4 regions of the Pseudomonas sp. FW305-96 genome follow, and region 4 is predicted to be linked to each of the others. Evidence: riboswitches for the same ligand, from Rfam matches in the RefSeq annotation. Region 4 holds a riboswitch; each other region holds the start of a gene.

Region 1 (7,032 bases), on a different contig from region 4:
CCATCACCCAGTCGCGGTGCCGCTCGTCGCCGCAAGGGAAGATCGCCTCGCCCACCTTGCGAAAGCCGTTGCGCTGATAGAAACCGATCGCCCGGGCGTTCAGCTCATTGACTGTCAGGCGCGCCTGGCCATCGACCTGGGCCAGGGTGGTGGCGAGCAACAATTGCGCGGCGCCGGTGCCATGGGCGCAGGGTAGTACATAGCAGCGGGAGATTTCCGCCAGTTGATCGGCCTCGGCAATACCCAGCTTGCCGGGCGCCAGGTCGAGCATGCTGTAGCCCAGCACCTGGCCATCCCGCTCGACCACCAGCAACCGCTTGTGCGGGTGCTCCAGGTGCGCCTGGAAATGTTCGGGCTGGAGATGGTGGGCGATGTAGTGTTGCTGGGCGCTGACCGCGCTATCGGGCGGGCTGGCCAGGGCGAAGGTCGCCTGGCCGACAAGGCTCAGGGCCACGCAGTCTTCGTCACGGGCGGGGCGAATCTGGTAGGGCATGGCAACATCCTGTCGGGCAGCCGGGTCACGTTCGACAATGCCAGCCCCACCCCATGGGTGCAAGTTCAGGCGTCGCCATGGGCCTGGCGCTTGAGCTTCTCGGTGTCGACCCGCACAAATACCGAATCGGCGGTGACCGTCAGTACATCCCCGGCCCAGACCTCGCAGATCACCCGGGTCTTGCGCCCCAGCTCACCCTCGACCCGGGCCTTGAGCAGCAGTTCGACGCCCATGGGCGTGGGCTTGAGGTAGGTCAGGCCAAGCTGGCCGGTGACGCAGTCGATACGTGGCAAGGTGCCAGGTTCGCGGCCTTCGGCACGGTAGTGACAGGCCATGGCGGTCCAGTTGGAGTGGCAGTCGACCAGCATGGCCAGCAGGCCACCGTAGACCAGGCCGGGCCAGCCGGTGAAAGTCGGGTCGGGGGTATGCCGGCACGACAGGTGGATGCCGTCGGCGTCCCAGTGGCTCTGCACATGCAGGCCGCTGGGGTGGGAACAGCCGCAGCCGTAGCAGATGCCTTCGGGGGCGGCGAGTTGTTGCAGGGACAGGGCGTGCTCGGTCATACGCGTCCTTGGCTTGTTGGTGTTGGATAAGGAGGCTGGCTGCCGATGGTAGCGCCCTGCGCGGCCTGCGCCAATCCACGAGGCCTGGCCGCAGACAATACCTGCCTGACGGCAACCGCTCTGAACCGCGATTCAGCAAGATTCAGCCCACCCATCCAGACGATTGACTCTCTGCCCGTTCGGTGGTCAGATGCGCGCCAGTTTCAGGTGCCCTGCGCCGCCGCGCGCAAGGTGAAACGGGAAGCCGGTGAGTCGATACCACGACAAGTCCGGCGCTGCCCCCGCAACGGTAAGCGAGCGAACCCTTCGACAGACCACTGTGCACACGCATGGGAAGGTGAAGGTTACATGCCCCTCGCAAGCCCGGAGACCGGCCTGAGGCTTCACTTGGCAACCCGCGGTGGGCGGGCGCAGGCCGGTATTCGCGTGCGCGCCTGCGCGCGCTTCGCCGTTGCGTGTTTTCCACCGGGATCCATTCTTTCCTGCAGCAGTGGAACGACATGTCCCGTATCAACAAGCTTCACACCCTGGCGGCCTGCCTGGCCGTGTCCCTGCCGGCGCTGGCCGACGAGCAGCCCAGCCCTGCGCTCACCCTGCCCTCCACGGCGATCACCGACAGCCGCGACCCGCAGACCGTCGACCTGGCCACCCCCACCCAGGCCGGTTCACGCCTGAACCTCAGTGCCCTGGAAACCCCGGCGAGCACCAGCAGCATCACCGCCGCGCAGATCATGCAACGCAACAACACCACGGTGCAGGATGCCGTGACCCGCTCGCCGGGCATCACCTTCATCGGTACCCCTGGCGATGGCGGCACCGGCTTGTCGGCGCGCGGTTTCACGGGCCAGAGTTCGGTGATGACCCTGTTCGACGGGTCGCGCCTGTACGCCGGTGCCGGCACCCTCACCTACCCGGTCGATCCCTGGATGGTCGAGCGTATCGATGTGATCCGTGGGCCTGCCTCGGTGCTGTATGGCGAAGGCGCCACCGGGGCAACGGTCAACGTGATTCCGAAAAAGCCCTTCAGCGGTGATATCCGCAACCACCTGCGCCTGGGCTATGGCTCCTGGGACCGCCAGCAACTGGGGCTGGACAGCGGCGGCAGCCTGAGCGAGCGCCTGAGCTACCGCGCCACCCTGAACCAGCAGGCGGGCAACGGCTGGGTCGACCGCACCGATTCGCGCAGCCTGGCGTTTTCCGGCGCGCTGCGCTTCGATGCCAGTGACGACCTGAGTTTCACCTTGTCCCACGAACGCGGCGACGCGCAACCTGCCAACTACTACGGCACGCCGCTGATCGACGGCCATCTGCGCAGCAGCGTGCGCAACAAGAACTACAACGTCAGCAATGACGAACAGCGCTACCACGATGAATGGACGCGACTGACCAGCGACTGGAACATCAGCGACAGCATCAGCGCCAGCAACCAGCTGTACTACATCAAGAGCCGTCGCCACTGGCGCAATGCCGAGGAATACGCCTGGGATGCCGGTGTGATCCAGCGCGGCAGTTTCCTGGAGATCAAGCACAACCAGGAGCAGATCGGCGACCGCCAGAGCTTCACCTTCGATCACTCGCTGTTCGGCCTGGCCAGCAAGACCGTGGTGGGCGCCGAGTACAACAAGATCCGCTTCAACATTGACAGCAACTCGCCCTACGAAGATGGCTACACCGACCCGCTCGACCCTTGGCGGCCGGCACCCGGCGGGTTCCACAGTGCCGATCCGACGCGCCCGCAGACGCTGTCGAAAACCAGCACCTTCTCGCTGTTCGCCGAAAACCGCACGCAACTGACCGAGCGCCTGTCGCTGGTCACCGGCATACGCCGCGACCAGAACCACATCGACCGCAACGACCTGGTGAAGGACACTCGCGAAGACCAGAGCCTGCGTGGCGGCAACTGGCGCGCCGGCCTGGTGTACGCGCTGACTGACGATCTGTCGGTGTACGGCCAGTACTCCACCAGCGAGGATGGTGTCGGTGACCTGCTGACCCTGCGCCCGGAGCAACGCCTTGAACTGACCGAAGCCAAGCAGACCGAATTCGGCCTCAAGCAACGGTTCTGGGACGGACGCGGCGAATGGACGTTGGCGGCCTACCACATCGTCAAGAAGAAGCTGCCGGTGTACGACGTGGTCTCCAAGCGCAGCCAGCAGGCAGGCCAACAGACCTCCGATGGCCTGGAGGCAAGCCTGGAGCTGGCACTGGGCAATCAATGGCAACTGTCGGGTAACGCTGCCCTGGTGCGCGCCAAGTACGATGACTTCACTCAGCTCAGCCGAGGCGTTTCCTACGACCGGTCTGGCAACCACCCGCAGGACGTCCCACGTCGTACCGCCAACCTGTGGCTGAGCAAAGGCTTCGGGCAAAGCGTCGACACCGGTATTGGCCTGCGCTACGTAGACGCCCGCTATACCAGCGCCGCCAATGACCAACGCGTGCCGGGCTACACCGTGGTCGATGCTAACATCGGCTGGCAGGTGCTGCCCGACGTGCGCCTGGGCCTGCAGGTGAACAATCTGTTCGATCGCGAGTACGCCCAGTCGAGCTACAGCGGCGAACAGTGGCTGCTGGGCGCGCCGCGCTCGTATTTCGCCACGGTGGACTACAGCTTCTAGATCGGCCAGGTAACAGCGTGAGAGCGGGCTTGCCCCGCTCCCACAAGAGCCCAGGTCTGACGGCCATCGCGTCGTGCTTGAACATCATCGCGCCAACTGCTCGACTAGGGCCTACGCTCCGTCCACAAGCAGCGCGCCATGACCGACATCCCGCAGATTCCCGCAGCGCCCGTGCACGCGCTTGACCAGCCGCGCACCTTGCTGTTCCTCGCCTACCCGCAGATGGGCCTGCTCGACCTCACCGGCGCGCAGACGGTGTTCTGGGCCGCGACCAAGGCCCGCGCCGCGCGCGGCCTACCCGGCTACCGGGTGGTCACCGCCAGCCTCGAAGGGGGCCTGGTCCCCACCGCTGAAGGCCTGGCCGTCGCCACCGAGCCACTGGCGCCCTGGCTGCACGAGCCCTTCGACACGCTGGTCGTGCCCGGCGCCCCGGAGATCGTCCGCACCCTCCCCGATCACGCCGAGCTGGTCGCCTGGCTAGCCCAGGCCGCCCAACGCGCCCGACGTACCGCTTCGGTATGCAGCGGCACCTTCCTGCTGGCCGCCGCCGGCCTGCTCGATGGCCGCCGGGCCGCCACCCACTGGGCGATGTGCGATGCCCTGCACCGACGCTTCCCGGCCATCGAGGTGGATGCCGAATCGATCTTCGTGCAGCAGGATCAGGTATGGACTTCGGCCGGAGTCAGCGCCGGCATCGACCTGGCGCTGGCCCTGGTCGAGGCCGACTGCGGCCGCGAGGTGGCCATGCAGGTGGCCCGCGAATTGGTGGTATTCCTCAAGCGCCCCGGCGGCCAGGCGCAGTTCAGTGAGCTGCTCAAGGCCCAGGGCGAGGACAGCGACGCCTTCGAGACCCTGCACCTATGGCTCAGCGAGCATCTGGGCGACCCGCGCCTGACGGTCGAGCGGCTGGCCGAACAGGCGCGCATGAGCCTGCGCAACTTCACTCGGGTGTACAAGCACAAGACCGGGCGCACCCCGGCCAAGGCCATCGAGGTGTTTCGCCTGGAGGCGGCGCGCCGCTTGCTGGAGAACTCCGACCAGCATATCGAGCAGGTCGCCCGCCAGTGCGGGTTCGGCAGCGAGGAGCGCATGCGCCTGGCGTTCCAGCGCCACCTGGCGGTGACCCCGCGAGACTATCGGGCGCGCTTCGCCCGCAGCGTGCCGCTGGCCGAAATCCAGGGTTCTTTGGCCTAGGGGCAAACCGAGGGGGCGCTTAGCATCTGCACCACGCTTGTCGGGCCGCAATCCAGGCTCACCCACAAGGCGTACCCTTTTTCCACTGCCGCAGCGACAACATCGATAATCGCGGCATCCAGGAGCCCCTCATGAAACAGATCCTGATCATTGGCGCAGGCTTCGCCGGGCTGTGGAGCGCCCTCGGCGCCGCCCGCCTGCTCGACCTGCACAAACGCGACGACGTGCTGATCACCGTGCTCGCCCCCCAGGCTGAACTACACATCCGCCCGCGCTTCTACGAGCCGGACGTGCACACCATGGCCGCCCCCTTGCAGGCGGTGTTCGACGCGGTCAACGTGCGCTTCGTCAAAGGCACGGCCTACCACATCGACCAGGCCAGCCAGGAGGTGGCCTATCGTCAAGCGGGTGGTATCGAGGCCAAGCTGGGTTACGACCGCCTGATCATGGCCTGCGGCAGCCTGCTCAACCGCCCGGCGCTGGCAGGCTTCGACCAGCACGCCTTCGATGTCGACAAGATCGACTCGGCCACCCGCCTGGAGGAACACCTCAAGTCCCTGGCCGCCCGCCCAGACAGCCCGGCGCGCAACACCGTGGTGGTGGCCGGTGGCGGCTTCACCGGCATCGAGACCGCCACCGAGCTGCCCAGCCGGCTGCGGGCGATCCTTGGCGACAAGGTCAAGCCGCGCATCGTCGTGGTCGACCGCGGCGCGAAGATCGGCGCCGCCTTGGGCGACGGCATCCGCCCGGCCATCGAACAGGCATCGGCGGCGCTGGGGATCGAGTGGGTCTGTGGCGCCACGGTGGCGTCGGTGGATGGCGACGGCGTGCTGCTGGACAACGGTGAACGCATTGCCGCCAACACGGTGATCTGGACCGTGGGCTTCAAGGCCAACCCGCTGACCGAGCAGATCAGCGGTGAACGCGACCGACAAGGTCGCCTGCATGTGGACGGCCACCTCAAGGTCATCGGTAACTCGTCGGTATATGCCGCGGGCGATGTGGCCTACGCTGCCTGCGACGAGGTTGGCAACTTCGCAGTGATGTCCTGTCAGCATGCCATTCCGCTGGGTCGCTACGCCGGCAACAATGCCGCCGCCGAGCTGATCGGCGTGGCACCGATGACCTACAGCCAGCCCAAGTACGTCACCTGCCTGGACTTGGGCGCCTGGGGCGCGGTGTACACCGAAGGCTGGGAGCGCACCGTCTCGCCGCCGACGGACAAGGCCGAGGCCAAGCAGCTCAAGCAGCAGATCAATTCGGTATGGATCTATCCGCCGGCGGCCGACCGCGCGGCAGCGCTGGCGGCAGCCGATCCATTGATCCCGGTGGCCTGACGGTACATTTGCGCGCGCCTACAGGGCATCTCGAGTACCGACGATGATGCCCTGCTCACGCAACTGTCGCAGCATCTGCAGCCCCTGCTGCAGGTGCTGATCCCCCAGCGCCCGCAAGCGCTCGCGCCCGGTGCCGGGCAAGCCCACCAGCAGCTGCCAGGCCAAAGGCGCCAACCGGGCGAAGCGTACCTGCAGGTCGGCGTCGCGGTACACCAGCAACAAGGTGGGCTGCTCCGGCGCCTCGCCGGGCTGGTGCTCAGGGCCGATGCGCTCCACCGGCCAGCGGTAGGCCAGCACCCGGGCCACGCACGACAGCAACGGCTCGCCGGCCAGCAGGTCGCCGTCCGGGTCGTACGGCGGATCCTCGGCGTCGCTCAGGTACAACTGCGCTTCGATCCATTCGTAGTGCGCCAGCTCCAGCTGCCAGGGAGCGTCCGGCGCGACGCCCTGCAGGTAGTCGATGAAGGCTTCGGCTACTTCGGTGAACAGTGGCGTCTGGCTACGGTAATGGGCGTAGAAATCACGCACCCGGGCATGCCAGCGCTGATCGCCAAGGGTCCGGCGCATCACCGGAAAACTGCCGGCCAACAGCCCTTCGATGGCGCCATAGAACAATTCGCGGTAGACCTTCAGGCGCCGCGCTTCGATACCTGGCGGCGGCGGGTTGCCGACCGGGTCGCGCAGGTGGCGGGCCAGGGTGAACTGCTGGTTGCGCAGGGTTTCGATCATGGTCTTACGCTCCATGGGCACGTTGCACGTCGCGAATGCGTGCCGTCTCGGCCAGCAAGTCGGCCAGCGGGGGGTAGTTGAAGTCGCGCTCGAGCACG
Region 2 (7,032 bases), on a different contig from region 4:
CGTAGACGGTGTACGAAGGCACCCACTGGGTGTTGGCGGTGTTGGCGTAGACCGCCGAGACGTAGCGGGCGTCGGCGCCGACCTGCCAGCCCGGCGCCAGGTCGTAGGTCAGCCAGAGGTTGGCCACCCGGTCCGGAATGTTCACCGGATTCTTGCCCTTGCGCGAGTACACCACGCCGCCGATGGTCTCGTTGAACTCGTCGTATTCGGCGTTGACCCAGCTGAAGTTGCCTGCCGCCAGCAGTTTGGGCGTGACCTTGAACGACGCCGCCAGCTCGATGCCGGTGGAGGTCTGCTGGCCGGCCTGCTCGGTGGTGTTGGGCACGGTCGAGGAGGGCACCGAGATGTTCTTGCGCACGATGCGGTAGGCCGCCGCAGTGGCCGAGCCACGCCCGTCGAGGAAGTCGAACTTGCTGCCCACTTCCACCTGCCTGCCGGTGCTCAGGTCGAAGTCGCCGACCTGGCTGATCGACGCGCCGGTGAGCGAGCCCCCTGGCGGTTCGGCCGAGGTGCTGTACTGGGTGTACAGGCTGATATTGGAGGTCAGGTCGTAGACCAGCCCCAGGCGCCCGGTGAAGGCATCCCAGCGCCGATTCAGCTTGGCCCGGGTCACGTGGTCGACCACGTCGAAGTCGATATGGTCGTAGCGCAACGCGGTGACCAGCGACAGCTGGTCGGTCAGGCGGGTACGGTTCTCGACGAAGCTCGCAGTGGTGTCGGTGGTGGTGCTGCGCCCCTTGGCGCGTGGCGCGTCCATGCCAGGAATGTCGAGGAAGTGGCCGGGCTGGAAACCGTTGGGATCGATGCTGTCGAACGCGCCCTTGGACAACGGGTAGGCGGTCTGCTGGTTGCGGTTGTAGTCCACGCCGAACGCCCAGTCGCTGGCCAGGCCGAACAGCTGGCCCTGGTGGGTCAGCTCGACGCGGTTACCGTTGACCTCCTGGTCGTGGCGCTGGCGGTAGCCGCCGGAGCGGGCGATGGCGGTGTTGCCAGGATTGTAGCGGTACACCTCGAGGTTGCGGTAATCGCGCTGGCCGTTGTAGTGGTAGAAGGTGTTGCGCAACTGGTTGCTGTCGTCGATGCGGTAGTCGGTGATCGAGCGCAGCCAGCGCGTGCGCTGCTCGTAGCGGCCGTCCTCGACGTTGTAGTTGTCGAAACGGTGGTGCTTGTCGATGTGCAGGGTGCCGCTGGCCGGTTGCAGCACCGGCGCGCCCCAGTAGGGGCTGTCTTCCTTCTCTTCGAGGTACTCGATGGCCAGGGTGTGCGACAGCTGGTCGTTGATGTCGCTGAGCAGCGAGAAGGCCAGGTTGCCTGCCCCGTTCTCCTGGCGGTCGATATAGCCATTGGTGCTGGTGCGGCTGTAGTCGAGCCGCGCGTAGTGGCGTGGGCCGTCACCGCTGTTGAGCGCCTTGTTGAAGCCGACCGAGGTTTCCATCGTGTCGTAGCGCCCGTAGCTGACGCGGCCCTCGAAGGTGTCCTCGTCGCGGTTGGCCAGTTTGGTGATCATGTTCAGGCTGCCGCCCACGGCGCCGCTGCCGTTGAGGAACGACGACGGCCCGCCGAGCAGTTCGACACGGTCGTAGATCCATGCCCCGACCGGGCGCCCGGCGGCGCCGTACTGCAGGTTGATGCCATTGAACAACTGGCTGACCTGGGCACCGTTGAAACCACGGTACGACACGTAGCCGCCCCAGCCGGGCGGTGCCGAGGCGTTGACCCCGGGCAGGGCGTTGGCGGCGTCCTGGAAGTTACGCGCGCCGATGCGTTCCATGGTCTTGCGGTCGGCGACGCTGACCGAGGCCGGGTTTTCGCGGGCGCTGAGGTTGAGCCGCGAGCCGCTTGCGATAGGCCGGTCGAGGTCCAGGGTGGTGGCTTCTTTGGGGGCGGCGGTGGCCGTGACGTTGCTGGCGGGCAGGGTGAGGGTGTCGTCCTGCGCCCAGGCGCAGGTTGCGCTGCCAACGAGCAGCGCCAGAGTGGTCATGCGGAACATGCAAGGCTTCCTGGCTGAAATCAATGAGCGCACGCCCGCTGCCGATCAGGCAGCACTCGGGCGTGGCGATGTCAGAACGCGAGAAGCGAAGCGGGAGAGGCGCGGGGATTGACCAGGGGCCAGCGCTGCTTGGGCAGGGTCGGCGCGGGTTGTCTGGGTAAGGGTTTGCTCGACTCCCCGGCGAGCAGGGCCAGCAGGCCGAAGAACACCGCCAGCAGGGTGGCGCTGAACAGGCTGGCGATCACGCAGTCGCCGCCGGCGGGCAGCACCGGGTCGGTGACGTCCTGATCGCCCTTGAACACGCCGCTGCTGTCGGCCGCGCACCAGGCGGCGTCATCCAGGCCGGCCAGGCGCAAGCCTGCCATCTGTCCATGGCCCATGGCGCACAGCAACGAGCCGAACAGGATGCTGAAATACAGCACCCAGGCGACTTGCGATCGTGTGTGGCGGGCCAGCTTCATCGGCAAAGCTCGAAGGGAATGGGAATGGGTTAGGCGTGCGGATTCTACAACTTTTGACACATCTGCCTAGAGTGAACAGCCGATAAAAAACATTCGAAACGATTCACCCGCCTCGCTTGACGCCCATTGGGCCCAGGTGTTCAGATGCCGATCGATTTCAGGTGCCCCATGCCGCCGCGCACGGGGTGAAACGGGAAACCGGTACGCGCTTCGCGCCAGTCCGGTGCTGCCCCCGCAACGGTATGCAAGTGATGCCTTCGACAGACCACTGTGGCCCGCGCGTCATGGGAAGGTGAAGACATCTAGGCTTTGCACGGAAAGTGCCTGCGCGACGATCATGCTGCGTTGAAAACAGGCTGGTGCGCCAGCCCGGTCGGAATGCTCATTTACAACCCGTAAAGTCGAGCGCGACTCCGACCGTTCCTCGCCTGTTTTCGCCTTGCCTGATCGCCGCTCGGCGACTTTCCGTACAAACCCTTGTCTTGCGAGCCCGGAGACCGGCCTGGAATGTTGTAGGCAAACTCCTGCGGTGGGCGGGCATGGGCCGGTATTGGCGTGTGCGCGATCCGTGCTCCTGCGTGCTTCTGCGAAAGTCACTTTCGAGAAGAGCATGATTGCTGTGATTCACTCCCGACGTCGTTTCCCCAAGGCCCGGACCTTGTTCCTGGGCTGCCTGGTCAGCCCCCTGGCACTGGCCGAAAACACCCCCCTGATCCTCGACCAGCAGATCGTCGCCGCGCCGTCGGTGGAGTCGACCACGGTCGCCGCCGATGTCTACCGCTACCTGGACGGCGCCCGCCAGCACCGGCTGAGCCTGCTGGTGGAGAACCTGTTCGACCGCGACTATGTCACCAGTCGGGCGAGTAACGTTGACAATCTCGGGCGGCCGTTCACCAGCGAACTGCGCTACACCTACACCTTCTGAGGGGCGTGAGCATGGACTACCAGCGCGTGTTGTTCGTCGGCCCCGGCCTGGGTGGCGGCTCGGCGGCGGAAGCTTTTGGCGCCGAGATTCGTGACCTGCGTGGCCACGAGGCGGGCCGGGATATCGTCGACACCCTGGAGGGGTTCGACGGGCTCTGGGCGGTGATCCGCGAGGCCCTCGACCAGGGCGTGGAACGCCTGCTGGTGGTGGACCTGGAACCCACCTCGGACAGCGCCTACCTGGACTGGCTGCGCGATGAGCTGGGGCGCGTGGCGCAAGGTCGGGCCGGCGTCTGGGTCACGGCCCAGGCCCTTGGGCGGCGCGGCCTGGATGCGCGAGCGGCCTGTGCCAGCATCGGCGAACATGCCCGCCACCTGGCGTGCGACCAGGTCAACGCGGTGGCCAGCGACCCGGACTGGTCGCGGGTGCCCGAGCATGCCCGCCAGGTGTTCCTCTGCACCGGCCCCCGCTGCGTGCGGCGCGGCGCCTTGCCGCTATGGAAATGCCTGCGCCGGCTGCTGCTGGAGCTTGCCCTGATCGAGACCCCGGGCGGCGTGCTGCTGACCCGCACCGGTTGCCAGTTTCCCTGCAACCTGGGGCCCGTGTTGACGGTGCATCCGGACGGCTGCTGGTATCGGGTACGTGATGATCGGGAGGTGGAGGAATTGGTGGAAACGCATCTGCAGGGAGGAAGGATCGCCGAAGGACTGTTGATCAAGGGAAGGGCGTGCGATGCGTAAAGCCTGGCTACTGTCCCTGGCCTTGTGCTGTGGCACACCTGCCCTGGCCGGCAGCTATCGCAACTGCGGGCAGGACTGGCAACGGCCCGCTGCGGCGCCTGCGCGTATCCTCGCCCTCAACCAGCACGCGGCCGACCTGCTGCTCGCCCTCGGCGCGGGTCCGTCGATGGTCGGGGTGGCCTACCTGGACGACAACGGCGCCGCCTACAAGCAGGGCCGCTACCAAGGTGTGCCAGTGATTGCCCGGGAGTATCCGGCCAGCGAAGTGTTGTACGCGCAAAGGCCGGATCTGGTGGTCGGCGGATTCGCCACGGCCTTTGGCGATGGGATCACCTCGCGCAGCAGATTGGCCGGCAACGGGATTGCCACCTACCTGCTCGAGTCGGCCTGTAACGGCCACTCGCTGGACTACTACGGCCATGTCCGGCGAGACCTGACTGTGCTTGGCGAGCTGTTGGGCAGACAGGCGAGGGCGCAGGCATTGATCGAGGCGATGGAGACCGACCTGGCGCAGGCCAGGGCGATCGCACCCAGCGGCAAGCCACTGTCGGTGTTCTACCTCGACAGCGAGGTGCGGGGGCTGGACAGCGAGGGCGGACGTGGGTTCGTCACGCCGTTGCTGGCCGCCGCCGGGGCGCGCAATGTGCTTGCCGGGATCGACCAGTACCGCGTGACGATCAACCGTGAGGCATTGCTGAGCAGCGACCCCGACGTGATCCTGCTGGCCGACGCCCTGTGGTCGCCGGCCAGCCGCAAGCGTCAGTTGCTGACCCGCGACCCGGTGCTTTCGAGCCTGCGGGCGGTGCGCGAGAACCGCATGATCGATATCCCGTTCACCCAGCTGATGCCCACGCCGGCCAGCGGGCAGGTGGCCCTGGAACTGGCGCGGCGGCTCAGGGAAATGGCTGTTCCATAGCAGGCCCGAACTGATCGCAAAGCTTGGCGCGGAAGCGGCTGTGTTACTCGCCGCTGACCAGCTGCCGCGCCAGCTGGTTGTGACGCTCCAATACCCGCGGCAAGTCAACGGTGGCGATGCGCCCGTCCTGAACCACCACGCGCCCGTTGATCACGCTGGTGTCAACATGGGTCGGGGTGCAGAACACCAGCGCCGCCAGCGGGTCGTGGAGGGCGCCGGCATAGGCCACATGGCCAAGGTCGAAGGCGACGAAGTCGGCGACCATGCCCGGTGCCAGGGCTCCGATATCGTCACGGTTGAGTACCTTGGCGCCGCCCAGGGTGGCAATTTCCAGCGCTTCGCGGGCGGTCATCGCATCCGGGCCAAAGCCGACCCGTTGCAGCAGCAAGGCCTGGCGTACCTCGCCGATCATGCTGGCGCCGTCGTTGGATGCCGAACCATCGACCCCCAGCCCCACCGGCACGCCGTGGTCGCGCATCTTGCGGATCGGCGCTATGCCTGAGGCCAGGCGCATGTTCGAGCACGGGCAGTGGGCGACCCCGGTGCCGGTGCGGGCGAACAGCTCGATGCCGTGCTGGTCGAGCTGCACGCAGTGGGCATGCCACACATCGTGGCCGACCCAGCCCAGGTCCTCGGCGTATTCGGCCGGAGTCATGCCGAACTTCTCGCGGCTGTAGGCGATGTCGTTGACGTTCTCGGCCAGGTGGGTGTGCAGCGACACGCCGTACTCGCGGGCCAGGACCGCCGCTTCGCGCATCAGGTCGCGGCTCACCGAGAACGGCGAGCAGGGCGCCACCACCACGCGCCGCATCGAGCCATGGCTGGCGTCGTGGTAGTCCTCGATCAGGCGCTGGGATTCCTTGAGGATGTCGCTTTCCTTTTCCACCACCGAGTCCGGCGGCAGGCCACCCTGGCTGCGGCCGACGCTCATGCTGCCGCGAGCGGCGTGGAAGCGCATGCCGATTTCCTCGGCGGCGTGGATGCTGTCGTCGAGCTTGCAGCCATTGGGGTAGATGTACAGGTGGTCGCTGGAGGTGGTGCAGCCCGAGAGGATCAGCTCGGCCATGGCCGTCTGGGTCGAGACCGCGATCATCTCCGGGGTCAGCCGCGCCCAGATCGGATAAAGGTTGGTCAGCCAGTTGAACAGCTCGCCGTCCTGGGCCGCCGGCACCACGCGGGTAAGGCTCTGGTACATGTGGTGGTGGGTGTTGACCAGGCCCGGGATGACCACCTTGCCGGTCATGTCGAGGATCACGTCGGCGTTTTGCGGCAGCGTTTCGCTGGGGCCGACCTGGCGGATCACGTTGTCTTCGATGTACAGGCCACCGCGTTTGATTTCACGGCGTTCGCCGTCCATGGTCACCAGCAGTTCGGCGTTCTTGACCAGTAGGGTCTTGGGCATGTGTGTCCCCTCCCGTTGGGGATGTGTTTTCTGATTGTAGAGAGGCGCCTGGTGCATGGGCCGGGCGCACCAGGGCCGTCAGGCGCCGCGGCGTGGCCGGGCGTCGATGACAGGGGCGAACGGTTCACCGCGCACGTGCGAAGGCTGCGCCATGGCGGGCGCATCGGGCAGGTGGGCAGACGGTGACAAGGCGAATGCGGCAAGCGGCATTCGGGAAGGATGCCCGGTGAAGGCGGGCGGTAGTGGATGTCGCATGGCTTGAGCCTGTCGCAATACGCAACGGCGATGACCGTTGTCGTAGGCGCGAGGCAGTGTAAACAGAATTCGCTTGTTTTGTATACGATGGATTGTTTCATCTAACCGCGCCCTGCAATCGCTCCGGAAAAGTGCATGCAGTCTTGCGTGGCATCATGCCACTATCTGGCTGTCTCGCGGCCAGCGGATATCTCGGGCCGGCACGTTCGCATGGGCTGATTACACTGTGGAAATCGCCACACGGGAGTACCTGGGATGGGCTGCGCGTTGATGAGGCAGATGGCTGGACGGGTGTCTGCTCGAAGTAGACGGCCATGAACAACCGTGGCCGGAGCATTTCCCT
Region 3 (7,032 bases), on a different contig from region 4:
TCCTGCCCCCTATTGAGTTCTGGGCAGCACGGAGCATATTCGGCAATCGTAAAAACGATGGAGAGGTGCATCCCGAAATCGTTCTGGATCATGAAAAAAACTTCCTACATTCCCTTCTCTGCAAGAAGAACTTAAAGCCTGGCACGATGAGCATTACGGACCAAGGTTAATATCCGCAGAAGAAGCGCAATCCTTTGGTATAACCGGAGTCGACAGCGGTTGGCATGAAAATAATTACTGGGCGCCAGCAAACTGGACCGCCATCACCCATAACGAAGTCACCACCACACAACCCATCGTTGAATTCACAGTATTCCTACCGGGTTTCATCTTAGGCACAAGCGAATGGTCAGGTAGCTTGAGCACCCTTCGTGAAGACGGAGAAATGGTCGTCTTTCCACTTGCTGCTATTTGCTACGTTATAGGCGCCGGCTTAATTCTGAATTTCAAGAACACGATAAATAACCAAAATTATGCCTTACTGCATTTAGCCTATAGCTCCAATCAAGGCTTGAATGAAGGAAATGAGGTTAACTCAACTTTTCGTCTCGAGCGCTAATCATGGCAGTTATATGGATATTCAATAACAGCTCAAACTCCGGATACAAGCCAGCAATTACTGGACAGCTAGAAAATTTATCCACAAATACATTAACCCTGCGAAATCCGTGGGTGTCCGACTCTGTATTCATGGGGAAACTATACACCGCCACGACACTACTACTAGCCATTTATTTTTACCCAAGAATTGCAAATCCCGAATACAGAGACATATTACTAGCAAGCACGCACTCAATGGCTCAATACATAATCACACCCTTCATATTCACACCTTTTCTCGCCTATAGAATCTATTTCATAAAAAAACTTTCAAACTTCCACTTCAGCCGCTCAACCAAAAAAATCCTATACCAGCGCGGTAAAAAACTTATCATTTTTGACTGGAACAAGACCCATGGGGGTGTATTCAAACGTACCGAATTTGGAGGCTCATCCTTTAGTACCAGTTATGCACTTGCCTTCGCCCCACCTAGAGAGGATGGCAGCCTGCATCAAAAAGATTGCTTATGGGTCGACAGTAACGAACCCACTGAATCCGACATCAAACACGTCGCCGAAGTCTGGGAATACCTTCGCCACTTCATGAACCACGGCCCGGCCAAACTCCCTCCGCCCGGCGAACCCAACTGGTGGCACCGGCCGCTTCATGCCATCTGCCTGACCCCGGCAGAAGCCTGGCGCCACTACGCCCCTTGGCGAACCGGCGAGCCTGGGGAAATGCAGGGCAAAAAAAATTGGCAGTTACCGTTTTGGGCAATGCTGTTTCCTTACAACTTCACTCTCGCCGTCTGTTGGTACATCGTCTGCCACCTGTTCAACGTCCGTGCTGCACCTCCTCCGCCGGAGGCCTTCGAGCAAGCCCCTGTCCAGCCAAGTAAGAAGAGGCGCAAATGAGGGTCAACTGACTCGTTGGTCACCGCCCGAGCCGACCATCGCCATCTTTGCCCTCTCCACGGGGAAGGCACCGTCATCAGCGGCGCGGACAGTGCCACAGTGAATGGTCGTGCAATCGCACGCATAGGGGATGAGCTCAGTTGCAGTGCGGTCATCGAGACCGGTGACGCGCATACGTTAATCCAAGGTAGCCCCGTAGCGCGCCAAGGCGACAAGAGCAGCCAAGGCGCGCCCTGATCGAATGTGACCCCGCTTGGCTGATTGCATAAGGCCGACACGGTGTCGCTTCGAAGCTGCCCGGTTCACAGTCAGTGTCACCGGGCTGCCGCGCCGCAACGAGGACGACTTCAATTATGGGTTGGAGCAAGTCGCGATTGCCGGAAGAGAAGCCAGATCCTGCAACGTCTGCCTGAGACATGTTGGAGTTCCTGAGTCGCCGCGCTGTGTCGTCCAGAACGACGCATTACTTGCGATGACGTTGGCTACTCCAGCGCATTTCAGTACCCAGGCCCCACCAGAATGAAATAAGATAACGTTTCATTCGAACACGCTTCCAACCTGCGATCCCTCCTCGATGACCAGTTCCCCAACCGCCCTCCCCACCCAACGCCTGCAAAGCATCGACGCCCTGCGCGGCCTGGTGATCCTGTTCATGCTGCTTGACCACGTGCGCGAAACCTTCTTCCTGCATCGCCAGGTCAGCGACCCGATGACCATCGACGCCACCGAACCCAGCCTGTTCGCCAGCCGCACCCTGGCGCACCTGTGCGCGCCGGTGTTCGTGCTGCTTACCGGGCTATCGGCCTGGCTGTATGGCGAGAAGCACCAGGGCCGTGGCGATGTCTCGGTGTTCCTGTTCAAGCGCGGTGTGTTCCTGGTGGTGCTGGAATTCACCCTGGTCAACTTCGCCTGGACCTTCCAGTTGCCTCCGAGCGTGATCTACCTGCAGGTGATCTGGGCCATCGGCCTGAGCATGCTCGCCCTGTCGCTGCTGGTGTGGCTGCCGCGTCCGGCGCTACTCGCCCTCGGCGCGCTGATCGTCGCCGGTCACAACCTGCTCGATGGCCTGCACTTCGGGCCGGAATCGGCGCTGCATGTGCCATGGGCGATCCTGCATGAGCGCAGTTGGCTGGAGGTGGGCGAACATCTGTGCCTGCGCACGTCCTACCCGCTGTTGCCGTGGATCGGCGTGATCGCCCTGGGTTATGGGCTCGGGCCGTGGTTTGCCCGGGGCAGCGATGTCGGCAAGCGCCAGCAGCGTCTGCTATGGGTCGGCGCGGGCCTGCTGCTTGGGTTCGTCGCGCTGCGCCTGCTCAATGGCTACGGCGAAGCCCCCTGGAGCCTCTACGCCCGCGTCGGGCAGACGCTGATGAGCTTCTTCAATATCACCAAATACCCACCGTCGCTGCTGTTCCTGGCCCTGACCCTTGGCGTCGGCCTGCTCCTGCTGCGCGGCTTCGAGCGTGCCGGCGACGCCCGCTGGGTCGGCCCGCTTGCGGTGTTTGGCGCAGCGCCGATGTTCTTCTACCTGCTGCACCTGTATGCGCTCAAGCTGCTGTACGTGGCCTGCGTGGCGCTGTTCGGCCTGAACCAGGGCCGCTATTTCGGTTTCGATGGCATCGGGGCGGTATGGCTGACCGCCGTGCTGCTGCCACTTGTCCTGTACCTGCCGGTGCGCTGGTTCGCCCGGCTGAAAGCGCGACGGCGCGATATCGCCTGGCTCAAGTACCTGTAAAAGCGTTTTCACCCGACAGCCCGATGGTCTACCATGCCGCCCGCCGGTTTCCACACGGAATCAAAAGGGAATCCCGGGCTCGCCACTGGCGATCCAAAGGGAACTGCCCCCGCAACTGTAGGTGCCGAGCCTGCGCCATCGATGCCACTGGGTCTGCCGACCCGGGAAGGCTGGCGCCGGCCTGGACGCACCAGTCAGGAGACCTGCCGGCACGCATTCACCAACCGGCGGGGTGTCCGGGATGGTCATCCGCCCTGGCCGCGTGCTTGCGCAGGCTGCCGGGCGATGCCTGTCCGTGGGCCATTCCGTGCACCACCCAGGAGATCGCCCCACCATGCCGCACCGCCTCGCCGCCCTCCTCGCCGGCCTGTCCCTGTCGGGCCTGGCCCACGCCAGCGCCACCCAGTACCCGCTGACCGTCGACAACTGCGGCATGCCGCAGACCTTCACCCAGGCCCCGCAACGGGCGGTGACCGTCGGCCAGGCCGGCACCGAGCTGCTCTATGCCCTGGGCCTCGGTGAGCGGCTGGCGGGCACCTCGCTGTGGTTCAACAACGTGCTGCCGGAATTCAAGACGCAGAACGACAAGGTCCCGCGTCTGGCCGACAACGAACCGAGCTTCGAGGCGTTGGTCGGCAAACGTCCGCAACTGGTGACGGCGCAGTTCGAGTGGATGATCGGCGCCCAGGGCGCGGTCGGCACCCGCGAGCAGTTCCAGGAGCTGGGCATCCCCACCTACCTGCTGCCCTCGGACTGCGAGGGCAAGGACAACCTGGTGGGCGCCGACGGCACCCGCCTGCAGCCGTTCAAGGTGCAGAGCATCTACAAGAGCGTCAGCCAGCTGGCCGAGATCTTCGACGTGCAGGAACGTGGCGCGCGCCTGAATGCCGAGCTCCAGGGCCAGCTGGAACAGGCCAGGCAGCGCCTGGCCGGCCAGGACCTGGCGCACACCAGCGCGCTGTTCTGGTTTTCCAGCGCCGACCTCAAGACCGACCCCTATGTCGCCGGCCGCCAGGGCGTGGCCGACTACATGCTGCAGACCCTCGGCGTGCGCAACGTGGTCGAATCCAGCGAAGAATGGCCTACCGTGGGCTGGGAGACCCTGGTCAAAGCCAACCCCACCTGGCTGATCGTCGCGCGCATGGACCGCCGCCGCTACCCGGCCGACGACTACCAGAAAAAACTCGACTTCCTGCGCAGCGACCCGGTCACGCGCAATATGGACGCGGTCAAGCACGGCCGCATCATCGTCCTCGATGCCGACGCCATGCAGGCCGGCATACGCCTGTTCCGCGGGCTGGACGTGCTGTCCAGCGCCTTCGCCAGCGGTAAAGCACCCCAGCCATGAGCCGCCTGCTGCCCATCAGCCTCTTTGCCTTGCTCGCCCTGTGCCTGGCCATGCTTGCCGGGATTGCCATCGGCGAGACCCGAGTCGGCGCCGAGGCGATCTGGCAGGCGCTGGCCAACCAGCTGTGGCAGGCCGGCCATTCCGTCGACCCGATCGACGCCGGCATCGTCTGGAACTACCGCCTGCCGCGCACCCTGGTCGCCGCCGCTTGTGGCGCGGGGCTGGCGACCTGCGGGGTGATCCTCCAGGCGCTGCTGCGCAACCCGCTGGCCGAACCGTACCTGCTGGGCCTGTCGGCCGGTGCCTCGACCGGTGCGGTGGCGGTGGGGTTGTTCGGCCTGGGCGGGGCGGTGCTGTCGCTGTCGGCAGGCGCCTTCATCGGCGCGCTGGCGGCGTTCGCCCTGGTGCTGCTGCTGTCGCGCGCCAGTGGCAGCCGCCATGACAACGCCCAGGTGATCCTCGCCGGCATCGCCGGCTCGCAGCTGTTCAACGCGCTCACCGCCTTTCTCATCACCAAGTCGGCCACCGCCGAGCAGGCCCGCGGCATCCTGTTCTGGCTGTTGGGCAACCTCAGCGGCGTGCGCTGGCCGTCGGTGTGGCTGGCGGTGCCGGTCGCTCTGTTCGGCCTCGCGATATGCCTGTGGCAACGCCGGGCACTGGACGCCTTTACCTTCGGTGCCGACTCGGCGGCCTCGCTGGGCGTACCGGTGCGCCGTACACAGCTGCTGCTGATCAGTTGCGCGGCGTTGGTCACCGCGGTGATGGTGTCCATCGTCGGCGCCATCGGCTTCGTCGGCCTGGTCATCCCCCACGCCTTGCGCCTGCTGCTCGGCCCCGGGCATAGCCGCCTGCTGCCGGCCAGTGCCCTGGGCGGTGCGCTGTTCCTGATTATCGCCGACATCCTCTCGCGCACCCTGATCGCCGGCCAAGTGATCCCGGTGGGCGTGGTCACGGCCTTGATCGGCGCACCGGTGTTCGCGCTGATCCTGATCAGCCGCCGGGGGCGCCCATGAGCGTGATGACCACCATCGCCGACGCGCCGCTCACCTGCCAAGGGCTCAGCCTGCGCCTGGGCGGACGCGACGTGCTGCAGGGTGTCGACCTGAGCGTGATGCCCGGCGAAACCCTCGGCGTGGTCGGCCCCAACGGCTCGGGCAAGTCCACCCTGCTCAAGCTGCTCGCCGGCCTGCGCACGCCCAGCAGTGGCAACGTGCGCCTGCTCGGCGAAGCGCTGGAGCGCATGCCGCGCCGGCATATCGCCCAACGCCTGGCCCTGGTCGAGCAACAGGCCGACACCCTGGACGCCATCAGCGTGTACGACGCCGTCGCCCTGGGCCGAACGCCCTGGCTCTCGGCCCTGGCACCGTTCGGCAACGATGACCGCGCCATCGTCGAACAGGCGCTGGCCGACGCCGACGCCAGCCACCTGCGCCGACGGCTATGGGGCGAACTGTCTGGCGGCGAACGCCAGCGCGTGCACATCGCCCGGGCGCTGGCGCAACGGCCGCAGGTGCTGTTGCTGGACGAGCCGACCAACCATCTCGATATCCAGCACCAGCTCGGCTTGCTACGCCAGGTGCAGGCGCTGCCGGTGACGACGCTGGTGGCGCTGCATGATCTCAACCAGGCACTGACTTGCGATCGGCTGGCCGTGCTCGATCAAGGGCGGCTGGTTGCGCTAGGCAAGCCAGAAGCGGTGTTGACGCCGGAGCGGTTGCTGGGGACGTTTGGGGTGCGGGGGCACTACCTGGTCGATCCGTATGATGGGGCGCGGGTGCTGCGGTTTCGTGCCTGAGTCGGCATGGAAAGCGCCGCTCACGCGGCGCATCGCCGGCAAGCCGGCTCCCACACCGACCGCGCCAGCCTGAAGCAATGCGCCATCCCGTGGGAGTCGACTTGGCGGCGATCAGGCCGGTTGGTTTATCTGCGGCAGCTTCCAGGCCTTCATCTCCTGCGGCGTCAGGCTGGCCAGCACCTGCATGAAGGTTTCGGTCAGCTCGCTGCTGACATTACCGTGGGCCCGGTAGTTGCTCAGCAGGTAGCGCTTTACCGTATTCGGCCAGTTGTTCGCCAGGTGAGCGGCCTTGATGATGCCCTTGGCGTCCTGATAGTTGGCGGCGGGCTTGACCTGGGTCAGCCGGCGCTCGAAGTGGCCGAAGCTCCAGTCGTCCTCGCGAGCCTCGAATTCGTCCAGCAGTTTCACCTTGTACAACGCAAGCTCGGGCATGCGTGATCTCCTTGTGATGGGGTGGAAGGAGACGGTAGGCGAATACGTCGGGAATGGAAATGAACACGGTGTTGAGCATGGCGGGTGCCGGTTGGGATGGCCTGTCAGACGCCGGCTGCTGGGGCCGGTAGCAAGGGCTACCGCGCGGATAACGCAACCGGGCGCTCGCCCAGTTTCTGCGCCAACCTCAACAGGTAGCCATCGGGGTCCTGGACCAGGAACTGGCGCAACCCCACTTCGACGGCATCTGCGCGATACCAGACTTCC
Region 4 (7,032 bases):
GCGCATGAAATCACGGGTGGCCGGGTCGAGCACATAGGCGTCGGCCAGGCCCTGGTAATGATGGTCGTCGATCAGGTGGGTGGTGGCGTCGAAGGCAAACAGGTTGTCGACCGTCGCCGCCAGCTCGAATGCACCTTTATAGCCATGACGCTTGGCGCCGTCGATCCATTTCGGATTGAGCGCGCGGGCACGGATCACTCGGTTGAGTTCTTCCTTCAGGGTCCGCACCCGCGGCCGGTCGGCCTGGCTGTGATCGCCGTGGTAACTGGCCCGCGAGGTGCCGGCCAGGGTTTCGGCGGCCGCCAGCATGCCGCCCTGGAACTGGTAGTAGTCGTTGGAGTCGAGCAGGTCGTGCTCGTGGTTGTCCTGGTTCTGCAGCACCGCCTGTACCTGCGCCAGGCGCTGGGCGAATGCGGCGCGGGCCGGCGTGCCCTCGTCGCTGGCGCCGTAGGCGTAGCCACCATGGTTGAGGTAGACCTCGGCCAGGTCGTCGCGGCTGTGCCACAGGCGCCCGTCGATGGCGTTCTGCACGCCCGCTCCGTAAGCCCCCGGCTTGGCTCCGAACACCCGCCAGCCGGCCTGCCGCGCCGCCTGCTCCAGCGCCATGCCGGCGCCGAGCAACGCTTCACGCTCGGCGCGCACCCGGGCGGCCAGGGGGTTCAGGTCGTCCGGCTCGTCCAGCGCGGCCACTGCCTGCACTGCGGCGTCGAACAGGCGGATCAGGTTGCCGAAGGCGTCACGGAAGAAACCCGACACCCGCAGCGTCACATCCACCCGCGGCCGGTCTAGCAGGCTCAATGGCAGGATCTCGAAGTCGTCAACCCGCTGGCTGCCGGTGGCCCACACGGGACGCACGCCCATCAGCGCCAGGGCCTGGGCGATGTCGTCGCCACCGGTGCGCATGGTCGCCGTGCCCCACACCGACAGACCCAGCTGACGCAAGTGGTCGCCGTGGTCCTGCAGGTGGCGCTCGAGGATCAGGTTGGCCGAGGCGAACCCCAGGCGCCAGGCCGTGGTGGTCGGCAGGTTGCGCACATCGACGGTGTAGAAGTTGCGCCCGGTGGGCAACACGTCCAGGCGGCCACGGCTGGGCGCGCCACTGGGCCCGGCCGGGACGAAACGCCCGGCCAGCGCGGCCAGCAGGCCGTCGATCTCGGCGGCGCCACAGGCGTCCAGGTCCGGCGCGATCTGTTCGACCAGCGCCTGCAACACCTCGCGTACCGCTGCCCAGCCGTCTTCATCCGGCAACGCCGCAGCCCCTTGCAATGCCTGCTCGATCAATGTCAGCGCCAGCCACTCCAGGCGCTCACGGGTATCACCACAGGTACGCCATGCGCTGTTGTCGACTTGCAGCAGCAGGCCCGGGCGCGGCCCATCCCAGGGCTGTCCCAGGTCGCAGTCCAACGGATCGAAGCCTAACGCCAAGGCCTTGGCCAGCACGCGAATCAGGCTGGCATTGCCGCCCTTGCCATCTCCCCGCGCCACCCGCACCAGGGCCAGCAGCGTGTCGCTGCGCAGGCGCCCCTGGGGCGACTGACCGAACACATGCAGGCCATCGCGGATCTGCGACTCCTTGAGGTCGCACAGGTAGGTATCCAGGCGCGGCAACCACACCGCAGCATCCTCCAGTTGCCCTTCAAGCTGCAGTTCACGGTCGATGTGGTTGGCCTTGACCAGTGCGAGGATGTCGCGCTGCAACTCGTTGGCGCGACGTGGATCGAGCAACTGCGCTTCGTAGTACTCGTCGGCCAGCTGCTCAAGGTGGCGCAGCGGGCCGTAGGTCTCGGCGCGGGTCAAGGGCGGCATCAGGTGGTCGATGATTACCGCCTGGGTACGGCGCTTGGCCTGGGCGCCCTCGCCCGGATCGTTGACGATAAATGGATAGATGTTGGGCAGCGGCCCGAGCAACGCGTCCGGCCAGCATTCGGCGGACAGCCCAACGCCCTTGCCCGGCAGCCATTCCAGGTTGCCGTGCTTGCCGACATGGATCAACGCATCGGCGGCGTAGCCGTTGCGCAACCAGAAGTGAAACGCCAGGTAGCCGTGCGGCGGCACCAGGTCCGGGTCGTGGTACACCGCGCTGTGGTCCACCTGGTAGCCCCGCGCGGGCTGGATGCCGACGAAGGTCAGGCCGTAGCGCAAGCCGGCGACCATCATGCGCCCGCTGCGGAACATCGGGTCCTGCTCGGGCGGCCCCCAGCGCTCCAGCACGGCGCGCTGGTTGGCCTCGGGCAACGCGGCGAAGGCGCTGTGGTAGTCGGCCAGGGCCAGGCTCTGGGCGCAAGGGCGCTGGTCAAGGTGATCGAGGTCGTTGGTGACACCGCCGAGCAACTGGTGGATCAACTCGGTGCCGCTGTCGGGCAGGCCGGCTACCGGATAACCCTGCGCCTGCAGGGCCTTGAGGATATTCAACGCGGCGCCTGGGGTGTCGAGGCCGACACCATTGCCGATGCGCCCGTCGCGGGTCGGGTAGTTGGCCAGCACCAGGGCCACACGCTTCTCCTGGTTGTCCAGGCGCGCCAGTGTCACCCAGCGTCGCGCCAGCTCGGCGACGAAATCCATGCGTTCGGGGTGGGCGCGGTAGCAGACCACGTCGGACTGGCTGCGCTCACTGCGCCAAGCCAGGTCCTTGAAGCTCACCGGCCGGGTGATGATGCGCCCATCCAGCTCGGGCAAGGCGATGTGCATCGCCAGGTCGCGGGCGCCGAGGCCCTGCTCGCTCTGCTCCCAGCCGGGCTGGTTGTCCTGGGCGCAGATCGCCTGCAACACCGGCACATCGCGGCGCAATGGGCGCAGATTGGGCTGTTCGGGGCTGGACAGGGCAAAGCCGGTGGTGTTGATCACCACCTCGGCCTGCACTTCGTCGAGCCAGGCCTCGACCTGGTCCAGGCAGCCGCGTTCCTTGAGGCTGGCCACGGCGATCGGTAACGGATTCAAGCCGCAAGCCTGCAGGCGCTGGCAGAACACATCGATGAACGCGGTGTTGGCTGCCTGCAGGTGGGAGCGGTAGAACAGCAGCGGTGCCACCGGGTACTCCGGATGCCATTCGGTGTACCAGTCCTCGAGCCGTGCGGTGGCCTTGGCCGGGTGATAGACCACCGTGCGCGGCAAGGGTTGCGGCTCGTCCCAGGGGTAGGCGCGCCCCAGCCACTGGCTGGCCAGGCAGTTGAACAGGTTCAGTGCATTGGCCTTGCCACCCTGGCGCAGGAAATGCCAGAGGCGCTCGGCCTGTTCGCCACATACCGTGCCCAGGCCGGTCAGCTCCGGGTCGGGACGGTCGTCGCCGGGTACCAGGATCAGCTGTACGCCACGGGCCGCCAACTCGACCAGTTGTTCGACACCGTAGCGCCAATAACCGACGCCGCCGTGCAGCGACACCAGGATCACCTTGGCATGGCGCAGCACCTGGTCGACATACAGGTCGACCGAGGCGTGGTTCTGCACCTGCATCGGGTTGGCCAGGCGCACGCTGGGGAAATCCGCCGGCAACTGCTCGGCGGTTTCGGCAAGCAGCGCCAGGTGTGAATCACCGCTGCAGAGGATCACCAGTTCGGCGGGGGTCTGGCCGAGGTCGGCGATGCTGTCGTCCGGCACAAAGCCGCCGGGCTGGGTCCGCAGCAGGTGCATGGGTCAGGCGCCCAGGGCCTGGCGCAGGCGCGCTTCCAGCTGGGTCGCGTCCAGGTCCTGGCCGATCAGCACCAGGCGGGTGATCCGTGGCTCCTCGCTGCGCCATGCACGGTCGAAGTGCTTGTCGAAGCGGGTACCCACACCCTGGATCAGCAGGCGCATCGGCTTGCCGGGAATGGCGGCGAAGCCCTTGGCACGCAGGATGCCGAACTCGGTGACCAGTTGCGTCAAGGCATCGAGCAGCAGGCTTTCGTCGGCCTCGGGCAGGTCGATGGAGATCGAGTCGAAGGCGTCGTGGTCATGGTCGTCATGGTCATCGCCGTCGTGATGGCTGTCGTGGTGGGTGCGGCGGCCATCGATATGCGCCTCGGACTCGGCGCCCACGCCCAGCAGCACCTCCAGCGGCAGGCGACCACTGCTGGCCTCGATCACCTTGACCGCCGGCGGCAGCTCCTCGGCCACTTCGGCACGGACCTTGGCCAGGCCCTCGGCATCGATCAGGTCGGCCTTGTTCAGTACCACCAGGTCGGCGCTGGCCAGCTGGTCGGCGAACAGTTCGTGCAGCGGCGACTCGTGATCGAGGTTGGGGTCAAGCTTGCGCTGGGCGTCGACCTGGTCCGGGTAGGCGGCAAAGGTGCCGGCGGCCACGGCCGGGCTGTCGACCACGGTGATCACCGCATCGACCGTGCAGGCGTTGCGGATCTCCGGCCACTGGAAGGCCTGCACCAGGGGTTTTGGCAGGGCCAGGCCGCTGGTTTCGATAAGGATATGGTCGAGATCGCCGCGGCGCGCCACCAGCTCGCGCATCACCGGGAAGAATTCTTCCTGCACGGTGCAGCACAGGCAGCCGTTGGCCAACTCGTAGACGCGGCCGTTGGCCTCTTCCTCGGAGCAGCCGATGCTGCACTGCTTGAGGATCTCGCCATCGATGCCCAGCTCGCCGAATTCGTTGACGATTACCGCGATGCGGCGGCCCTGGGCGTTGTCGAGCATATGGCGCAGCAAGGTGGTCTTGCCCGAACCGAGGAAGCCGGTGACGATGGTGACGGGAAGCTTGGCCAGTGTTTTCATGTCGCGATGCCCTTGGCAGCAATGGCGCGGGCATGCAGGACGACAGCCACGGCCCGTGTCGGCCTGACTGTTTCGCCACCGGATCACCCCGCCCGGTTGAAAGTCGAAAACGTTGCGAGGCAGGTCTCCTGGCTTGCACCGCCGGCCATCAAAGCCGGTGGGATGGCGCCTTCCCGCGCGTGCGCAGTGGCTGTGCCGAACCCTTCAGTGCCTACAGTTGCGGGGGCAGCCGCGGCTTGTACCGCGTTCCCGTCTTAGCCCGGGACAACGCCCGGGAACCTCGAACCGGCAAGGCTACGCAGTGCCTGCCTGGCGGTCAACCGCCGCGGCGATTGACGCAGGCCCGGCCCCGTGATTTGCTAGCGCATTGCGTTCAGGTGCCCCCAACGGGGGTGAAACGGGAAACCGGTGCGTCGCGCCTCCTTTAGAAGAGGGCCGACAAAGCCGGTGCTGCCCCCGCAACGGTAAGCGAGAGAAGCGTCCAGACCACTGTGCCCATCGTGCGGCATGGGAAGGTGGCGTTTGATCAATGGAGCCCCGCTCCGCCTCGCCAGCCCGGAGACCGGCCTGACATGCTTGCAGAACACCCCGCAGTGGGCGGGCGCTGTCGTATCACCCGGGCCAGCCGTGCCCGGGGGCGTCGCGCCTGCCCGTTGCCACAACAAAAGCAGCAGAGGAACGCGTCATGCCCATCACCCACGCCAAACCCAGTATCGCCACCCCCGTCAGTCTCAGCCAGCGCCTGATCGTCGCGGTCGGCGCGAGCCTGCTGGGCCTGTGCCTGGTGTACTTCGCCGGTTTCTCGCACATCGAGGCGGTGCACAACGCCGCCCACGACACCCGCCACAGCGCCGCCTTCCCTTGCCACTGAGTACGCCCGCATGATCACGCGCATCGCCCGTACCGCGGGTTTCAGCGGCCTGCTCGCCGCCCTGCTGCTGACCCTGCTGCAAAGCTTCTGGGTCGCCCCGCTGATTCTCCAGGCGGAAACCTATGAAACCGCCACCCCCGCCGCCGAACATCATGAACATGGCGAGGCCGCCGCGCCTCATGAGCACAGCGCCGAGGCCTGGGCGCCCGAAGATGGCTGGCAGCGTATCCTGTCCACCACAGGCGGCAACCTGGTGGTCGCCGTCGGCTTCGCCCTGATCCTCGCCGCCCTGTACAGCCTGCGTGCCCCGGGCCGCGTGGCGACCGGCGCGCTGTGGGGCCTGGCGGGCTTCGCCGTGTTCTGCCTGGCGCCGACCCTGGGCCTGCCACCGGAACTGCCCGGCACCGCCGCCGCCGACCTTGGTCAGCGCCAGACTTGGTGGATCGGCACCGCCGCCGCCACTGCCGCTGGCCTGGCGTTGCTGGTGTTCGCCCAGCACTGGCTGTTCAAGGTGCTCGGAGTCGCCCTGCTGGTGATCCCGCACCTGATCGGCGCGCCACAGCCAGCGGTTCATGAAAGCCTGGCCCCCGAGGCGCTGGAGACCCAGTTCAAGATCGCTTCGTGGCTGACCAACGCCGCGTTCTGGGTGGCCCTGGGCCTGCTCAGCGCCTGGTTGTTCCGCCGCTCCAGCCAGCACTGATGCGCGACCTTGTTCCCCAGCCGGCGTTGTATGCCGGCTTTGGTTGCCGCCGTGGCTGCCCGGTCGAAACGCTCGCGGTGCTGCTGCGCCAGACCCTGACCAACCACGCCCTGCCCCTGTCGGCGCTGAAGGCAATCGCCAGCATCGAACCCAAGGCGCGCGAGCCCGGCCTGCTGGCACTGGCCGAGCGGCTCGGGTTGCCGTTCATCTGCTTCGACAGCAGCCACTTGTCGACCTTCGAAGCGCTGCTCAGTCAGCGCTCGACAACGGTGTACGCCCAGACCGGCTGCTGGGGCGTCGCCGAAAGCGCAGCCCTGGCCCTGGCCGGGCGCACAGGCGCCGTGCCACGCCTGCATGTGCCAAGGCAAGGGCTCGGCGGCGCTACCCTGGCCCTGGCCATCGGCGGATAATCCGCCCCTTTTACCTGCAAGGAACCCCCATGACGGTCTATTTCATCGGCGCCGGCCCCGGCGATCCCGAGCTGATCACGGTCAAGGGCCAGCGCCTGATCCGCCAGTGCCCGGTGATCATCTACGCAGGTTCCCTGGTACCGGCTGCAGTGCTCGAGGGGCATCAGGCACACACCGTGCTCAACAGCGCCGAACTGCACCTGGAGCAGATCATCGAGGCCATGCGCCAGGCCCATGCCAACGGCCAGGACGTGGCCCGCGTGCACAGCGGCGACCCTAGCCTGTACGGCGCCATCGGCGAACAGATCCGCCACCTGCGTGAGTCGGGCATCGATTACCAGATCATCCCCGGA

Evidence for each region. Region 4 has a riboswitch for cobalamin ahead of cobW (cobalamin biosynthesis protein CobW). Riboswitches for the same ligand answer to the same signal wherever they lie in the genome.
Region 1: another riboswitch for cobalamin. It lies ahead of AC3WL2_RS21045 (TonB-dependent receptor); the one in region 4 lies ahead of cobW (cobalamin biosynthesis protein CobW).
Region 2: another riboswitch for cobalamin. It lies ahead of AC3WL2_RS24420 (hypothetical protein); the one in region 4 lies ahead of cobW (cobalamin biosynthesis protein CobW).
Region 3: another riboswitch for cobalamin. It lies ahead of AC3WL2_RS18405 (ABC transporter substrate-binding protein); the one in region 4 lies ahead of cobW (cobalamin biosynthesis protein CobW).

The regions. Positions count from the first base shown of each region.
Region 1 is NZ_JBYSYW010000033.1:38,735-45,766, reverse strand. It holds gene AC3WL2_RS21055 (GNAT family N-acetyltransferase) at 1-493, opposite strand, end outside; gene AC3WL2_RS21050 (PaaI family thioesterase) at 559-1,056, opposite strand; cobalamin riboswitch at 1,245-1,449, shown strand; gene AC3WL2_RS21045 (TonB-dependent receptor) at 1,557-3,674, shown strand; gene AC3WL2_RS21040 (GlxA family transcriptional regulator) at 3,813-4,868, shown strand; gene AC3WL2_RS21035 (NAD(P)/FAD-dependent oxidoreductase) at 5,000-6,205, shown strand; gene AC3WL2_RS21030 (HvfC family RiPP maturation protein) at 6,224-6,934, opposite strand; gene AC3WL2_RS21025 (HvfB family MNIO-type RiPP peptide maturase) at 6,939-7,032, opposite strand, start outside.
Region 2 is NZ_JBYSYW010000047.1:10,260-17,291, reverse strand. It holds gene AC3WL2_RS24430 (TonB-dependent receptor) at 1-1,990, opposite strand, end outside; gene AC3WL2_RS24425 (DUF2946 family protein) at 2,062-2,451, opposite strand; cobalamin riboswitch at 2,594-2,971, shown strand; gene AC3WL2_RS24420 (hypothetical protein) at 3,062-3,376, shown strand; gene AC3WL2_RS24415 ((2Fe-2S) ferredoxin domain-containing protein) at 3,388-4,116, shown strand; gene AC3WL2_RS24410 (ABC transporter substrate-binding protein) at 4,109-5,032, shown strand; gene AC3WL2_RS24405 (8-oxoguanine deaminase) at 5,076-6,434, opposite strand; gene AC3WL2_RS24400 (HD domain-containing phosphohydrolase) at 7,004-7,032, shown strand, end outside.
Region 3 is NZ_JBYSYW010000026.1:3,564-10,595, forward strand. It holds gene AC3WL2_RS18390 (DUF6708 domain-containing protein) at 562-1,455, shown strand; partial or broken gene AC3WL2_RS18395 (PAAR domain-containing protein) at 1,471-1,724, shown strand; gene AC3WL2_RS18400 (acetyltransferase domain-containing protein) at 2,030-3,190, shown strand; cobalamin riboswitch at 3,218-3,415, shown strand; gene AC3WL2_RS18405 (ABC transporter substrate-binding protein) at 3,525-4,538, shown strand; gene AC3WL2_RS18410 (FecCD family ABC transporter permease) at 4,535-5,551, shown strand; gene AC3WL2_RS18415 (ABC transporter ATP-binding protein) at 5,566-6,333, shown strand; gene AC3WL2_RS18420 (hypothetical protein) at 6,445-6,765, opposite strand; gene AC3WL2_RS18425 (bleomycin resistance protein) at 6,903-7,032, opposite strand, start outside.
Region 4 is NZ_JBYSYW010000013.1:16,286-23,317, forward strand. It holds gene cobN (cobaltochelatase subunit CobN) at 1-3,627, opposite strand, end outside; gene cobW (cobalamin biosynthesis protein CobW) at 3,631-4,698, opposite strand; cobalamin riboswitch at 4,800-4,996, opposite strand; cobalamin riboswitch at 5,058-5,283, shown strand; gene AC3WL2_RS12170 (CbtB domain-containing protein) at 5,384-5,569, shown strand; gene AC3WL2_RS12175 (CbtA family protein) at 5,580-6,269, shown strand; gene AC3WL2_RS12180 (cobalamin biosynthesis protein) at 6,269-6,679, shown strand; gene cobM (precorrin-4 C(11)-methyltransferase) at 6,709-7,032, shown strand, end outside.